Regions from separate parts of the Dysgonomonas sp. HDW5A genome, predicted to be linked through region 2. Evidence: riboswitches for the same ligand, from Rfam matches in the RefSeq annotation. Region 2 holds a riboswitch; the other holds the start of a gene.
What was found. Region 2 has a riboswitch for cobalamin ahead of G7050_RS11295 (TonB-dependent receptor). Riboswitches for the same ligand answer to the same signal wherever they lie in the genome.
Positions count from the first base shown of each region.

Region 1: linked by a shared signal. The riboswitch ahead of G7050_RS09685 (cysteine-rich CWC family protein) and the one ahead of G7050_RS11295 (TonB-dependent receptor) in region 2 are both predicted to bind cobalamin.

Region 1 covers NZ_CP049857.1:2,318,253-2,326,823, forward strand. Annotated here, with positions in the region: gene G7050_RS09670 (response regulator transcription factor) at 1-173, shown strand, start outside; gene ppc (phosphoenolpyruvate carboxylase) at 285-2,921, opposite strand; gene G7050_RS09680 (phosphoenolpyruvate carboxykinase) at 3,039-4,775, opposite strand; gene G7050_RS09685 (cysteine-rich CWC family protein) at 4,936-5,139, opposite strand; cobalamin riboswitch at 5,211-5,473, opposite strand; gene G7050_RS09690 (hypothetical protein) at 5,825-7,594, opposite strand; gene G7050_RS09695 (tetratricopeptide repeat protein) at 7,711-8,571, opposite strand, start outside.
Region 2 covers NZ_CP049857.1:2,711,057-2,719,627, reverse strand. Annotated here, with positions in the region: gene G7050_RS11305 (TonB-dependent siderophore receptor) at 1-477, opposite strand, end outside; gene G7050_RS11300 (sirohydrochlorin cobaltochelatase) at 537-1,460, opposite strand; gene G7050_RS11295 (TonB-dependent receptor) at 1,460-3,634, opposite strand; cobalamin riboswitch at 3,687-3,889, opposite strand; gene G7050_RS11290 (cobyrinate a,c-diamide synthase) at 4,093-5,400, shown strand; gene G7050_RS11285 (zinc ribbon domain-containing protein YjdM) at 5,485-5,817, shown strand; gene G7050_RS11280 (class I SAM-dependent methyltransferase) at 5,898-6,674, opposite strand; gene G7050_RS11275 (DMT family transporter) at 7,062-7,979, shown strand; gene G7050_RS11270 (peptidase U32 family protein) at 8,104-8,571, shown strand, end outside.

The DNA.
Region 1 (8,571 bases), 390 kb from region 2:
GAGTGGTAACCAAAGAAAGTATTGTTTGGCTTTTATGGGGTGAAGAAGATGTATATCAGAAAGAACACTCTTTGAATAATCTGACACATAAGATAAGAAAATATTTGGAAGGAAATCCTTATGTTGAATTAGTTACAATATCTAAAGTGGGTTATAAACTTATGGAAAGATAAGTATTATATATATTATGTGCCAGCTTATTTTAGGACGGGGCATTGTATAAATAAAGGGGAACATAATAAGTTATGTTCCCCTTTGTTATTTAATTGAATTGGATAATCAGGTCATCCGGTATTTCTCATTCCGGCAGCAATTCCCGAAATAGTAACCATTAATGCTTGCTCTAATTCTTGAGGATGTACCTCGTTACTCCTTACGCGTTGAAGTAATTCAACTTGAAGAAGGTTCAATGGAACTGTGTAAATATTTCTCATAGCAATATTACTAGCAATAAGAGGTAAGTTTTCCATCAATGAATTATCATGAGCAATATTTAATATGGTAGCAGTGTCTTTTGCCAGCTGGTCGCGTAGTTCCGCTCCCAAATACTGAATATTTTTATCAACTAATCGTTGGTCATAATAAGCTGCAATACGGCTGTCTGCTTTTGCGTAAACCATCTCGAGCATACTAATGCGAGTATTAAAGAAAGGCCAGTCCTGATACATGGTTTCCAGTATATTCATTTTGCCATTATCAATAACTTGCTGTAAAGCTTGCCCCGCTCCCAACCATGCCGGAAGCATAAGTCTGTTTTGTGACCAACCGAAAATCCAGGGAATGGCACGTAGGCTTTCCACACCTCCTGTTGACTTACGTTTTGCAGGACGTGAACCTAAAGGTAATTTTGCCAACTCTGCTTCGGGCGTTGCCTGATAGAAATAAGGGATGAAATCATCATTTTTTCTAACAAGGTCTTGGTATATTTTGCATGAAATATCCGACAACTCGTCCATCGTTTTTCTCCATTCCTCTTGAGGTGCAGGAGGAGGCAATAAGTTTGCTTCCAAAATGGCATCTATATAAAGAGACAATGTTGAAATTGCCAGATCGGGTAATCCTAATTTGAAACGAATCATTTCTCCTTGTTCGGTAACACGAAGTCCACCTTTTAAAGATCCCGGAGGCTGAGAGAATAATGCTATTTTAGCAGGACCTCCGCCTCTACCGATTGTTCCGCCTCTACCATGAAACAAGGTAAGTAAAACTCCTGCATCATTACATGTTTTGAGTAGTGCTTCCTGTGCACTGTATTGTGCCCATCCTGCTGCCAATGCACCTGCATCTTTAGCCGAATCTGAATATCCAATCATAACCATTTGTTTGTTGCCGATGATGCCTCTATACCAACCGATATTCAGCAATTGTTGCATAACATCAGAAGCATTGTTGAGGTCATTAAGAGTTTCAAATAATGGAGCTACAGGTAGCATATAAGGACATCCTGTGTCTTTTAATAACAGGTGAACTGCCAGAACATCAGAAGGGGTGCGAGCCATTGAGATAACATACACGGGAATTACACCTTGTGGAGTTTCTGCAATAACTTTACAAGTGTCCAGCACCTCTTTTGTTTCGGGACTAGGTTCCCACTGTTGAGGAATCAATGGTCTTTTAGAGGATAATTCTTTTATAAGGAAGGCTTGCTTCTCTGCTTCAGACCATGCAGCATAATCGCCTAACCCCAGATAAAGGGTTAATTCCGATAATGCTTCTGTATGTCTGGTACTTTCCTGACGTATATCAATCTTAACAAGGGTAACTCCAAAACATTTTACACGACGTAGGGTATCCAATAATTTATCGCCTGCAATACTTTCCATACCGCAAGCAATAAGAGAATCGTAGCATTTGATTAGAGGTTCCCACAATTGCTCGTTGTAATAAATGATGTCATCATTTATTGTTACGTGTTTTCCTTCGATTTTCTCATCCAGATATATAATGGTCTTTTTGAGTTTCGAACGAAGCTTTTTCATTAAAGCTCTATATGGTTCCTGTACTTCGGCATCGCCCAAATATACTCTGAATTCAGCAGTACAATTAAACATAGATAGTTCTTTAACCAATACTTCTATATCTTTTAAGAAAAGAGTTGCTGCACGTTTGCGGCTTTGTAGAAGTACATCTTTAGTAACTACAGCAGTAACATTGGGGTTACCATCGCGGTCACCACCCATCCAAGAGGTGAAATGTATTGGGCGAGCTTCTACCGGGATTGTGTATCCTATAGAGGCTTCCATTTGTTTATTTAATTCTTTCAGAAAAGAGGGTACAGCTTCCCAAAGGCTACTTTCGATAACATCGTAACCCCATTTAGCCTCTTCGTTGGGTGTTGGCCTGTCTTTGCGTATCTCAGCAGTAAACCAGTATTGAATAATAAGTTGTTTCAAACGACTCATTATATGTTCTTGTTTATAGCTTACGATATCATCGTGATCTAATTGCTGAAGGCACTCGCTTACTTCATTAAGGTTGTTAATTAAAGATCGGCGATTTATCTCTGTCGGGTGAGCAGTCAAAACCAGGTCAATGGATATTTCATTGATCGCTTTTTTTATGTCTTCATCATTTACTCCTTTGCCTTGTAATGTATTGTAGATACGGGCGAAGTTCACCGGATTATCTTTTCCCATTGCATGCTGAGAAATAGTGTCGTATTGTTCCGCAGTATTAGTCAGATTCAGAAACTGATTAAATGCTTGCGCAACCGGTAAAAAATCTTTGTCGGGCAGATTCTGAAGAGTTTCTACCAACTTATCATGTGCCTTTGTATCTCCGTTATGAGAAGCTTTTGATAATTGGCGAATTGTTTCGACGCGTTCATAGGTGCCTTCACCCAATGCTCCCTTGATGGTTTCACCAAGTAGTTTTCCGAGCATTGCTATGTTGTCGTTCATCAAAGAATTTGATTGACTCATAGTTTTTGTTTTTATATTAGTTTATATTCAATATATCTCCTTTATAAAAGGTATAAACTCAATTATAAAGGAGATATTGTTTTATTCTAACAGAAGTAATGAAAAGGTATGTGACCTTTATTCATTTATCAGACTGAATAATTCTTCTGCAGCTAAACGTGGACCTTCTTTAGTTTGACCGTCAATAGCAAGAGATGTATGTATTTCACCGATCTTAACTTGGTTCTCATTCATCTTTGTGAAGTATTGGCGAACTAATTTCTCCGCAACTTCTCTTTCCTGAACAGGTCCGAATGGGTTTGCAAAATAAGATTTTACTAAACCAACCTCAGTTGTAGTTCCTTTCGCTTTTCTTGCTCCGTCTTCAAAAACCTCGATAGCTTTATCCAGATTATCGAAAAATTTAATTTTCTGATCGGTCTCAGTATAATTATTGGCATAAAGCATATAATCTACTTTGTATCCTTTCGAAATAACTTCATAAGTTGAAACCGGAATAGTTACACGGGCATTTACTTTATCCGGATTTGTATATATTCCACGGTCTAATTGTTGATAAGCGTATGAAGGATCAAGGTCATCCACACGGACAAATGCTCCGATCTCAGTACCATATCCTTTTACCGAGCCATCGGCTTCGATATTCAAATAACCCATGTCATCGAAAATGATACGCATGTGTCTGATATATTTTTCATTCAGGTTGCGGAATGCCTCTAGGCTTTCAGATTTTCCGGCACCACTATCACCCATGATGATGATATTTGATTCTTTTCCGTTCTTCAATGCAATGTTTACCATCGCACCGTGTATTGGTAAACGACCATTCTCCATTTGCTTCACATTGTGAAGTGTAAGGAGCATTTTTTTCATATAACCGAAGTAGTCGATATCATCGCAATAGTTTGCATATCCGATAAGGATGTCATTCTGTTTGTCTTTGTAGTAGAAAGTACGTTTTTCTTCATGACCGTCGGCATAACCAAATACATAGATCATATCGGGTTTCTTACCGATATAACTGCTTGGTGTTGCTAATTCGAAAAGATTAGACAAGCCTAAACCGTGATCGATAAAGTCTTTGTGGAAATAAACAAATGTAAGCATATTGCCAACCCAGGCAGGGAATACAAACCATTCATCGTCATTCAAAGATATATTTGCAACGGGATTCGAAGAGTGTTCCTGAAAAATTCCGTCACGTGTATTTCGCTTAGTATAAGTAATCAATGGTGGTTGAAATATCACAGTACTAATAAATGGCACTGCCGATAGTCCTTTATATTCAATAGGACAATTCCATGATACTTCGTCATTCAGGATAAGACCGGCATTAGCCCCTGCAATCAGTTGACGATATACTCTGTGTTGGAATCCCATAACCGTTTCTTCGATGCGGCGATAGGTTGCAAGGATAAGGTCGTTGAATTGAGAATTTGCCTGAGTAAACCTAACATCTTGCAAACCTTCGCCAAGGCTCGAGTTGCGTACAATAGAGATGCGGTCTAAACGTCTCCAGTATGAATATAATAGTTCGATAAGTTCAATGAAAAGATCTTTATCTGCGAAGCAAACCGAATATCTATTGTCTACTTTTACTATCTCGTTTTCGTCACAAACTGTTAGAAACTTGAATACTTGAACAAGTGATTGAGCAAATTCATCATCTTTATTATTGAAGTATTTAATATAATAGTCATATATAATGACGTTATCTTTCTTCAATACCTGAATAAATGAGTCGATTACTTTTTTAAAACCATAACTATTCAAAAGTTTCTGACGGTTGTCACAATATTTCAGCGAGAAATTAATCATCGCTTTTCCTCGACTGATTGTAAATTCGTTTAGCATTGTTTATTCGGTTTTGTTTATAATTTTAGTTATTAGAATCTTTTTTGATAACACTGAGGGTATATTTCATCTTATACAAAATCTATTTCCAAATTTAATCATTTTACTTGTATTAAAAGAATTGATAAATGACTAATTTCTGTTTTCAAATTTAGCATCCTTATTCAATTGTTTTACTTACGGATAAAAGTGAAAATTTGTCGTTTATTTTCTTCAGGCAATCAAAGCAAAGACAATTTCCGTATGTGGTCTTGATGTATTCTCTGACTCCTTTCTCCAGATTTAATTTTGTGCAGTTACACAATTCTATCTGATCCACTCGACAGGTGAATGTAGAAGAGCAACTAGGACATGTTTTATCCATTCTTTATATTTTTAAAGGTCAAATGGTTTATTTGAATGATGTGTTGCATTAACTTTATTTCCCGAAAGTTGTTTGCCTGTACTATTTTCGGCAGGTCTTCTGACTTACTTCATTTCTAAACACCCTTCCCATCCTTCAGCTGGCAGTTATCAGTTATCAACAAATTTGTTGTTTACTGCTTTCTGTTCACTGTTTGCGACAGTGGTTTGAGTATTGTCTAGAAACTCTTAATGAAGCTTACAGCAGCGGGTCTGTTCCGGATTTTCACCGGATTCCCTTTTCATTATTCCATCGAGCATTGTGATAGAATAACACCAAAAACAGTTGTAAAGATAATAAAATGTCTGATTGATGTTAGCTAAAGAAACAAAAAAATCTTTCCTAAATGAAGGAAAGATCTTTTGTTCCAAGAATGTGCCTATAGGAGAAGGAGAGTCCTATATAAATTGAGATATTATGGAATGTGTTTTCCGGGCACAGCTTTAGATTTCGAGTTAGTAATTGATTGTTTGTTATATATCTGTTTAATATATTCTATTTTAATGCAAATTAAGCCATAAAGCATCAAGCAGGCTATAACCAAAATCTCTTTTTTTTCTCAGATTTGCTATTTAACTATATATAATAAAACAGCCCTCTCTCGAATATAAGAAAAGGGCTGTTCTATTGTATAAGAATCTTTAGTTTAGAATTTTAAGCTTATTCCTCCAAGGGCATTAATTCCTTGATTGGTATAGCCGTAATATCTTTCATATTTTTGGCTCATAACGTTGTTTGCTTTCACATAGAATGATAGCCAGTCTAATATGTTATAGCTTCCTTTGATATTTAGCTCATTGATATTGTTCATATTGGTTGAAGCATTGTTTACATATGTCTTACGTCCTCCTTCGAATATGTAATTAACTGAGAACGTGAGATTCTCGATAAATGAAAAATCAGCATTAAAATCAAGAGTGAAGCTGGGCAGTCCCCATGCTTCTTTTTTGTCAGGGGCTGTATCGGTTAAAGTATATTTGCTGACACTGTAAAAGTGAGTCAGAGCTTTTAAAGAAAGATCGGTATATGGGATCAATTTTGTTTTTAATGCCCCGCCAAAATGTCCGGCACCTAAATTTGCATACATCATTTCAGATACGTTACCCCATGATGGTGATTCGTTTGGAACAAACAGGTGTTCGTCTTTCGTATATTTATAACCGCCGAAGATGTCAAACTCAAAACCACTTATAACTCCCGATCTTACACCAATTTGTGCGTCGTATAATGTTTGAGAAATAAATACACGTGATGCGGGGTTGATATATCGATTCACACGGTTCATTTCTACAACATTATTGTCATTTATGCCTCCATCTACATTGAAATACAATAAACTTTTTTCATCGAAGTTCCAAGATGTTTTGATTGCCGGAGCAACTACAAATTTGTTCTCAATGTCAGATGCCCAATTTATGTTAGCACCTAAAGACAATTGAAAATTTCCACCTTCTATACTATAATATGGCTTAGCTTTAAAAATAGTCAGATTATGAAACGGATCCTTATCTAACAAAGGAAGAAAGTCTGTATTGCTAAATGTTTGGAAAAATATACCTCCTTCTACACCGGCTTTATGATCTGTTTGCAGGGGAGCTGCAATGTTAACCAAGGCGTCGAATATACTTCCCGAAATACCGTCATAATTTACATTGGGGCCATATTTAGTAGAGAAGTTATTGTATTTTACATTTGCAGAATAATACAATGCATCGTTTTGTTCTTTGGATGTTATTCCTGTTTCAGCTTCAATAACATTAATATTCTGATTGTTCTTCATAAAACCTTCATAAAGAGAAGGATCTTGATCCGCCGCACTGAATATGTAGGGATTGCCATAATAGTTAAAGGTGTTATTAAAGAATGATCCGTTCACATGCCATGTTAATGATTCAAAGTCGTGGCTGTATTTTGCTTTTATCAGATTCTCCATGTTTTTAGCTTTGGCTTGGTCAAGAAGAGAATTTGGATTTAGGTATTTTATTTTACCATCAGTAGAATTGTGGGTTGCAAAAATATCTAACCGGTCATTTTTTGAATCCACTATTCTGTATCCGGCCGCACCATCTAAGTTGGAATACATACCTGCTCCAAACAAGAAATAGCCACGATGTTTACTGTAGTCTATTTTTGTTCTGATATCGCCTGATCCTGGATTTCCAATCGGATAAGAGGCAATATTCATATTTGGGATGCTGTTCTCGAACTTTATATCGTACTGCTTCTTTTGCGGTTCGTGGAGAGCCGGAAGCGTATTGACTTTTGATGCATCCTGAATGGTTGGTGTATATTCTCTTTCGAGAGAAACCTGACGGTTAAGCGTTGTATCTTTAGCGGCAGTTTGGGCTGATATGTTTATGGATGCAACGCTTAATCCCAATGTGCTAATAAATAAAGTTTTATATAATGTATTCATTATCTTTTAATTTAAGTAAGGCCTCAGACCTGTTTATTACTGTATTTTAGACCTCTCCTAACCCTTTCCTGCTTAGAGTGTGGTCGGGTGGGGCTTAATTGCAAAGGTTTATGACCTTATTTATTTAATTGAGTTAAACGGTCATTTATCATCGATTGAATATCAGTTTCATTACCTGTATAGTTCGCTTTTAAACTTTCAAGGTATTGTTTTGCCTGAAACTTATCGCCTTTTGCCAAATAGGTATCTGATAATACGATTATCGATTGAGCCATCCAATAGGCATGAGGTGTACCTTGCTTCATCAATGCAAGGACTTGTTGTTCTGCCTTATCGTAATTCCCATTCTTTAGATAGGTTTTAGCCAATAGGTATTGCGCTTCTGCTCCATATACACTGCGTGTATCACTAGCCGCTTTCTGAAGATCGTCGATAGCTTTATTAGTCTCACCTGTATTCAGATAAGCTTTAGCACGGTATAAGCGAGCTTCGCTAACGATTTCGGGAGAAGTTTTGCTTTGTGCAAGTAACGCTGTTGCAACAGTGATAACTTCAACGTCTTTATTTAAGTTGTTGGCTACTTTAAGCATTCCTAATTGAGCCGTATTCTTATCCTCACTGCTTGTTGCTGTACGCATCATTTCCTTATAAGCATTATATGCGGCTTGATTGTTGCCTTTGTCCAGTTGTATTTCGCCTACAAGAGCAAGAGCTTTATTGAGGCTTTTTGAATTACCTGAATTAATAGTATTGTTGAATGCTTGGAGTGCAGTATCATAATCTTTCTTATTGTAAGCTATGGCTCCTATATAATAATGTGCATCGCCTGCAAACTGACCTTGAGGATACGATTGAAGGTATTTGTTCATCGCATTGGCTGCTTCGTTTGCATGACCTTTCATGTATATATTTTCAGCGGCAAGATATGATAATGAATCTTGACGGCTGGCAGTAATAACAATACCGTTGCCCAACGA
Region 2 (8,571 bases):
TTTTCTGACAATATTGAGAACTCCACCGATAACGGATTGTCCGTAAAGAACCGATGCCGGTCCTTTCAATAATTCCATCGACTCGATATCCGTAAGATCAGCCACAGGATAAGAGTTTATCATAGTTCGTTCATCCCTTATACCATCCACCATGATGGGGGTATAATTAAAACCTCGAACCGTAAGGGTTTGAAATGCTCCGTAAGAGGTTTGCATACGCACACCGGGAAGAAATTTTACAGCGTCTTCGATATTGGTAATTCCTCGTATTTCAAGGTCTTTGAAAGACACTGTATTTATGGTCATCGGCAGATATTCGATGGGAACATCCAACTTGCCTATTTCTACTTTTTTTCTACTGAAATCTACTACTTCTACTTCACTGATAGAATACACTGTATCTACCATGCTCTTATTTTGAGCTGACATAACAACCGCTGCCATCAATGCGATAGCAGAAAAAATTATTTTTTTCATGATTTCCTTATATATTGGGAATATCTATATGTTTTGAGAAAAAAGGGTTGACGCCCCTACTACATCTTTTCACCGGTAACTTCATAGATAGCTTTTTTTTCCATGATACCGATTTTACGATGTCCTGAGATAAACTTCAAATGGGAAATGTATAGATCCTGTATTTCGGGATTTTGTCCCAATCCTTCCATTTTCACATCCACCGAATAGCCTTCTTTCTCCAGATCTGTTTTCCAGTCCTCGGCAATGTCATTTTTGGCGTGCTCTCCGGCAACAAACATAAGAGGTACAAGTACGACTCTTTTCAATCCCGATGCTTTCAATTGTTGCAACATATCGTCATAAGACGGGTATCCTTCGATAGTTCCCACAAAACAATTTTTATGTCCTTTAGCTTTCAGCATGTAATCGAGCATTGCATATTGTGCGGTATTAGAATCATAGGTTCCATGCCCTACCCAAACATAAGCAGTTTGGGAATCAATATCTTTGGTTAATACATTTATCAGGTTTTCGTAATCTTCGGGACTGTACAACAAGGGATCGCCAATTCTGATTTCTTTGAATTGCGATTGCACTTCGGCAATATCCTTCTGCAAAGATTCCATTTCCACACCATCAATTATAGTAGAGGTTTGTACCAAAACATAGGTATACCCCTCCTTCTGTAATTGGTTCAGAACATCCAACGGTTTTTGTTTTACGATTCCTCTTTCTCCCAGACGCTTAATTACTATACGTGCCGTATATGCTTCACGCAGTTCTACATCGGGAAACTCTGCCTGAGCTTTTTTATTCATAGCATCTATGGTTAAAGAACGGGTATCGTCGTGTGTCGTTCCAAAGTGTACCATCAAGATGGCAACTTTATCGCCCGCTTGCACATTCTCAAAAATATCAGAATGCTCGTGGTTTTTCCCACCATGCGCAGATACGTTCAGTACCGAAGCAATGATTGATAATATAAGAAACAGATTTTTCATTACTTTTTAAACTTTAAGGTTAAGCTCGCAAATACGGTTCTTCCCGGTGAAGTAGTTGCATATTTACTCCCGAAAGGTTTTTCATCTCTGAAATTAAATATATTCTCGATTCCGAATCCGGGTTCAAAAATCAGATTCTTTGCCCCTGTAAAAGAATGGCTGGTTGCCAGATTCCACAACTGGAAAGGACGTGCATTCATATCTGTGTAATATGTCTCGCTCTGTAAACGACTATTCAGGTTCACATTCAATCGGTAGCTTTTCCATTCTTTCATCCAGTTTCCGTTCAGAATTCCTGTATGGCGGCTCGACCCGAACAATGGCTTGTTATCTATCCTGTTACGTGCATCCAAATAACTGTAATTGATTCCTATCGAAAATCCATCGCCCAGAAAAGTATTTATGGCGACATCTACGCCTTGTGTACGGGCTTTCGATACATTATTATACATATAACGGGTTTTGATTCCGCCTGCTTCATCCTCCGGAGTCAAGGGTTGTACCTGCCTGTCGATAATATCTTTTATATTATTGATGTAGCCTGTTATCGAAAATGTAAAATGATCGCTGATGTATTCGGTATTCAAAGAGAAGTAATTAGACCGTTCGGGTTTCAGGTTAATATTTCCCTGACTAACCATACTTCCCGAGATCTTATCATAATATAACTCCTGCAAATTGGGTGCCCTGAATCCCATTGCATACGATGCTCTGAAATTGAAATGATCCAAAGCATACATAGCCGAAGCTTTTGGAGTAAACTTATTCTTGAATGTCTCGTGATGAAGCAAACGGAATCCAGCAACTACCGAGAGACGCTCTATGACTTTAATTTCATCCTGAGCATAAAATGCCATCGTATATGCAGATTTTGATTCAGCCAAGCTTTCGGGGTTCTTCATGTACTCATTCATAAAGTCCAAACCCGTATTCAGTTTGTTATTTTCGCCCAGGCTAAATACCCCTTTTACGGTGGTATTAAAAAGACGTTGACGCTTGGTTAGATCACGATCTCCGGCTTCAAACTTTCCTGACTTTTTGAGGTAATCTTTATAGTATTCGTAGTTATCAAAATAGCTGTCGAAGGTGATGTAATTGATATGTTTTCTGAAATGATAATCGCCGCCCAAAGCAAAATTATAATCTTTGTAAAACATATCGTAAACATAATCAGCATAGGGACGGTCTGTTTTTTTATCGAAGTAAACCCCTTTGGTATAAACTGACGATTTCTTTGTCGGATTGTATACAAATTTCTGAGAAACCGTATTCGAGTGATAAGCTGCCATAGCCTGCTTTCCTGTTTCGACCAAAGTATCACGAGTAGGCTTGCTTAATGATTTTATTTCATACGGACTCAATTGCCATCCCTCGGTCTGCCTGCGTTGGTAAGTGGTTTGCGATATAAATTTACCAACCTTAAAACCAACGTTCGCATTCTGATTGAATTGACCGTATTTGGATATCCGTGTAGCGGAAACAATATCCATCGAGTTCTGAGGAGTATTGGTTATAATATTAATTACGCCTCCCATTGCTTCGGATCCGTAAAGCGACGATGCACCTCCTTTTACCACCTCTATGCGTTTGATATTACTCATGTCGATACGCTCCAGATCGTTGTCTCCTCCAACATCACCGGCTAGACGCTTACCATCGACCAGAATCAGTACTTGCTTGTTTCTGAGTCCGTTCATCACTATATTGTAAGCACCTTTGGTATTAATGGAAGTAGATAAAGCCGATATGGCATCTTCGAAGTTGAGAGCTCCCGTATTAGCAATTTCTTTAGCAGTTATTACTTCAACAGGAACGGGAGTGTCTTTCAAGCGGTGATAGGTTCCTGTTCCGGTCACAACCACCTCATTGAGGTTTAAATAAGATTTTTTCAGCCGGATAAGCAGATTGTTATCCGTACGGCTTACATCGTGTTTTTGGGTCTCGAAGTCCATACGACTCGTCCGCATTACATACTCACCATTGGGCACATCTTTGAATACAAATTCGCCCTTGCCGTTAGTCACTGCACTGATTGTCGTTTTCTCCAAACGTACCGTTGCACACAATACAGGTTGCCCGTCCTCATCAACAACTTTTCCTTGCAAAGTCATCTGAGCCAAAGCAACACTTACTACACAGCACCCCAGTGCCGTCAGCAATAGTTTCTTTCTCATTTAAGAATGAAAATAAATTGTTTATAAAAATATTCTTGACCCCGAGAATATGTAAATAACTGGTTTGTTAGGCAGGTTTCCTGACTCACTCTATTTTGAACGCCTTCCCATTCATTCACAAGAACAGTGGCAAAAGATTTGTTCAAAATTTTAAAGAGTTCACAGTAGCGGGCACTGTTTCGGATTCTGACCGAATTCCCTTTTAAATGCTCGAGACGGATGTCTCCAAGCATCACCTTAACGGATGCAAAGATACTTTTAATCTATTTTAGAGAGACTGTATTCAGAAAAATAAATAAAACAAATAGTATGATAGATGCAGTTTATGATATAGATTTTATATTTTTGTAAACCTTAATCCGAAGACCTTTTGTCACTTCGAAAAGCATAATAACCTGGTGCTTTTATGCTTATAAAATACAATACCAAATATTTAACGTTACTTATTATACTTTTATATGGATAAGCTATCTCGTCTATTAATATCCGCTACAACCTCGGGATCGGGCAAAACAACCGTTACATTGGGATTACTCAGAGCTCTGAAAAACAGAGGGCTAAGAACCCAGCCTTTTAAGTGTGGCCCTGATTATATAGATACCAAATACCACGATATGGCATCGGGGAATCATTCGATTAATCTCGATGTATTTCTAGCGTCGTCCGATCATGTAAAATCGGTATACACCAAATATACAGCTCAAAACGATGCCTGCATTGTCGAAGGGGTTATGGGTTTATACGATGGTTACGACCGAATGGAAGGCAGCAGTGCACAAATAGCCGAATTACTCGATCTGCCTGTTGTTTTGGTTATCAATGCCAAATCGATGGCTTATTCTTCGGCAGCTTTATTGTATGGGTTTAAGAACTTTTATAAAGGAATAAAGGTAGTAGGTGTTATCTTCAACTTTGTTGCATCCGAAAGCCATTACAGCTATCTGAAAGATGCTTGTGAAGATGTGGGACTCGAAGCTCTCGGCTATTTACCGAAAGATACAAATGTGGAAATTCCCTCCCGCCATCTGGGTTTAAATATCGAAAAAGAATTTATTTTTGATGAATTTGCAAATAAGGTTGCAGACCTTATCGAAAAGCATATCAATGTTGACCGATTACTCGAGATAACTTCAATAATCAGACCTCTATATATATCGAAAGAGGCAAAGACAGAAAAAGGCAACCTAAATATTTCGGTCGCCTATGACGAGGCATTCAATTTCATCTATCACGAAAATATCGAATACCTGAAACAATTGGGTAACGTTACATTTTTCAGTCCCATTACTGATAAAAAATTACCATCACATTCAGACCTGGTATATCTTCCGGGAGGATATCCTGAGTTATATCTATCGGAATTAAGCTCTAATAAGCCGATGCTGGAAAGCATTAACTCCTATATAGAAAACGAAGGTAAACTCATTGCCGAATGTGGGGGTATGATGTATCTATGTACTTCTATTGCCGATAAAGACGGGGTGGAATATCCGATGGTAAATATTCTGAAACAAAAGGCTACGATGCAGCACATGAAATTGAAATTAGGCTATCGTTCGTTTAATTACAACGGACAATCGATCAAAGGTCACGAATTTCATTATTCTAAAACAGAAGATCCTGAAAATAACCTGTCATCTCTCACTCAAATCCGTAATGCCAAAGGAATGCCAGTAGATACAAAACTGATCAGATATAAGAACACGATTGCAGGATACACACACATCTATTGGGCGGAATTGGATTTAATGAAATTATTCGAATAATCACTCGGCTGATATCTCATTTGTCTTGAAGCCTTATTTACCTTATCTTTGGAGTTCTTATTAATTAACTAAAACTTAAAGAGAATGGCAGAAGCACCCAATTGTCCACAGTGTGACATGGAAAATACGTATTTCGACGGCACAGTATATATCTGTCCCGATTGCAGTTACGAGTGGACTACTGATGGCAATGATGTAGAAGCAGACGACACGCCACGAGACAGCAACGGAACGGAGCTTATCGACGGTGATGCAGTAACGGTTATCAAAGATCTGAAAGTAAAAGGTTCGTCGATGGTCATAAAAAGGGGTACAAAAGTAAAAAGTATCAGACTGACCGAAAATCCTGAAGAAGTAGATTGTAAAATAGACGGATCGAGCATCGTTCTAAAAACATGCTTCCTGAAAAAAGGATAAGAATTAAACTCCTCATATTTAAAGCAAAAGAGTTGATTAGATATTTCTAATCAACTCTTTTTTATTACACTAAAAAGTTACTAAATCTTTTTAGCGATGTAAAATACATAGCCATAGAATTCGTTGTACTTGCTATATATTTCCGCATCGTAACGTTGAAGTTCTACAAATTCTTCAACAGTTTTATTTCCTGCATATTTATCAAGAAACATCTCTTGTGCCCTGATCAATGGAGAAAAATAATGATCTGTCCAACAGGTTGTAGGCAGAGTAAAGGTTGCAACAGGCATATATCCTGCCTTCTCTATCTGAGCTACTTTATTAGAGATGGTATTCATTTCCGGAAAATGCGGCATGCAGTAATTCTCAATTTCAGCAGGACGTTTGTCGGTCAACCACGAACTTTCGGTAACAGCGATATAGCCTCCTGTCTTGAGAAACTTACGCCACTCGTTCAGTCCACGTTCAAAACCGATATTATAAATTGCTCCTTCCGACCAGATCAAATCCAACTCTTCATTCTGAAAAGGAAGATTGTCCATCGAACAGATAACACCTTTTACCCTATCCTGTAGATTCAGCTCACCGGCATTAGTATTGAACCGGTCAATAAATGCCGGAAAAAGATCGAAACCTGTAATATGTCCGGGTGCCTGTTGAGCCAATACCATAGTCTGACCACCTGTTCCACAACCGATATCAGCTATAAGAGATCTATCAGTAAGATTATCGATAAAGCTCAATGCTTTAAGGGTTATTTCGGGACTTCCGGGTCCTTGTCGTTCGGTATTTAAAAAGAATTCACAGATTAAATTAAAATCGAATTCATGAATAGTTGTAATATTTTCGTTACTCATTGTTGTAATGTATTTTGCATACGATATAAAGCATAACGATGCTATTATCATTGTACACAGATAAAAAAAAAACTAAAATTATAATTATAGAGAAATACTCTCGAAAGAAGTTATCCGAGAGCTAACGAAGGGACAATCTGTATCAGAAGAACAGATTGTTTATTACACCAAATCCGATTTTAATAAATTACGTGTCATAGTGCAAAGATACATACTATTTTGTAATAAAGAATACATCCTTGTCAATTATAAATTATCCCCATCTGTAGTTGATATTATATGTTCAAAAAGTTTTATTAATTCAATGATTGGAATCTCAAAGAAATCATACATTTGCATTCCAAATTGGAGATATATAATATTGCACTTAGCTGTTAAGGTAAAGAGATGAAAGTTAAAGGTTATTTTTGGGGTTGTTTGTCATCATCCACATACGGGTTAATCCCTTTATTTGCCATTCCGATATTGGGAAAGGGAATGCTTTATGATTCATTGCTGTTTTATCGGTTTACCTGTACATCATTACTGATTGCCATAATGATGCTTTTCAAAAAAGAATCTTTTGCAATAACACGAAAAGACCTGTTACCCTTAATCTCACTCGGTGTATTATTTGCATTATCAGCACAGTGCTTATTCTGGGGATATCAATATCTAGCAGTAGGTACAGCCGCTACTATACTTTTTCTCTATCCGGTATTTGTAGCTCTGTTGATGGCTGTACTTTTTAAAGAAAAAATCCCTAAGATATCACAGTTAGCTATTGTTATCGCATTTTTGGGAGTGTCCTTATTATACAAAGGCGAAAACGGCACGACACTAAATCCTTTTGGTATTGGGCTTCTACTACTATCAGCATTTATGTATGCTCTTTATATTGTTATAGTTAACAAATCGAGCATAAGCAATATGGCAGGTTCTAAGCTGACTTTATATGCTATGGTTTTCAGTTCCATATTCTTTCTAGTGAAATCTTTACTATCAGGAGGTATACAAGCATTTCCTGATACGATGAGTGTAGTCGATTTAGTAATGCTCGCCTTACTATCTACCGTAATATCTAACATTGCGATGGTATACTCGGTACAATATATAGGTTCTACCGCTACCGCAGTGCTGGGAGCCATGGAACCCGTAACTGCTGTTTGTGTAGGTGTCTTTGCTTTTAATGAGCTGTTTACTAAAAATCTGGCTATGGGTATTTTGCTCATTGTTATAGCAGTATCACTAATAGTTCTGTCCGATTTTATCTCTAAAAAGATTAAATTTAGATTACCTCACAAAACCAAATTCGGCAATAGATAAAAACTATAATTATATAGATAGCAAAGAGTCACAACAGAAATCAGGTGACTCTTTTTTTATTTATATCTTTGCAACCGATTTAAGGTTACAGACCTTTTTATTTTACCTAATATAGCATTTCTGAATGAAAAATATTGCTGATTATGAAATCATGGCACCGGTAGGATCGTACGATTCGCTGGCTGCGGCAATACAAGGGGGAGCCGACTCCATTTATTTCGGCATCGAGGGACTAAACATGCGAGCCAAATCGTCTAATAACTTTACGTTAGATGACTTGAAAAATATCGTAAAAATATGTCAGGAGAATAACATGAAAAGTTATCTCACTGTCAATACCATTATTTACGATAACGATATCAGCCTTATGCATCAGATTGTAGATGCGGCTAAAGCTGCAAATCTATCAGCCATCATAGCATCCGATGTATCGGTAATGATGTATGCACGCAGCATAGGTGTTGAAGTACATTTGTCAACACAACTGAATATAACCAATTCCGAAGCTCTTAAATTCTACGGACAATTTGCAGATGTGGTAGTATTGGCTCGTGAACTGACTCTCGATCAGGTTGCCGATATCTATAAAGAT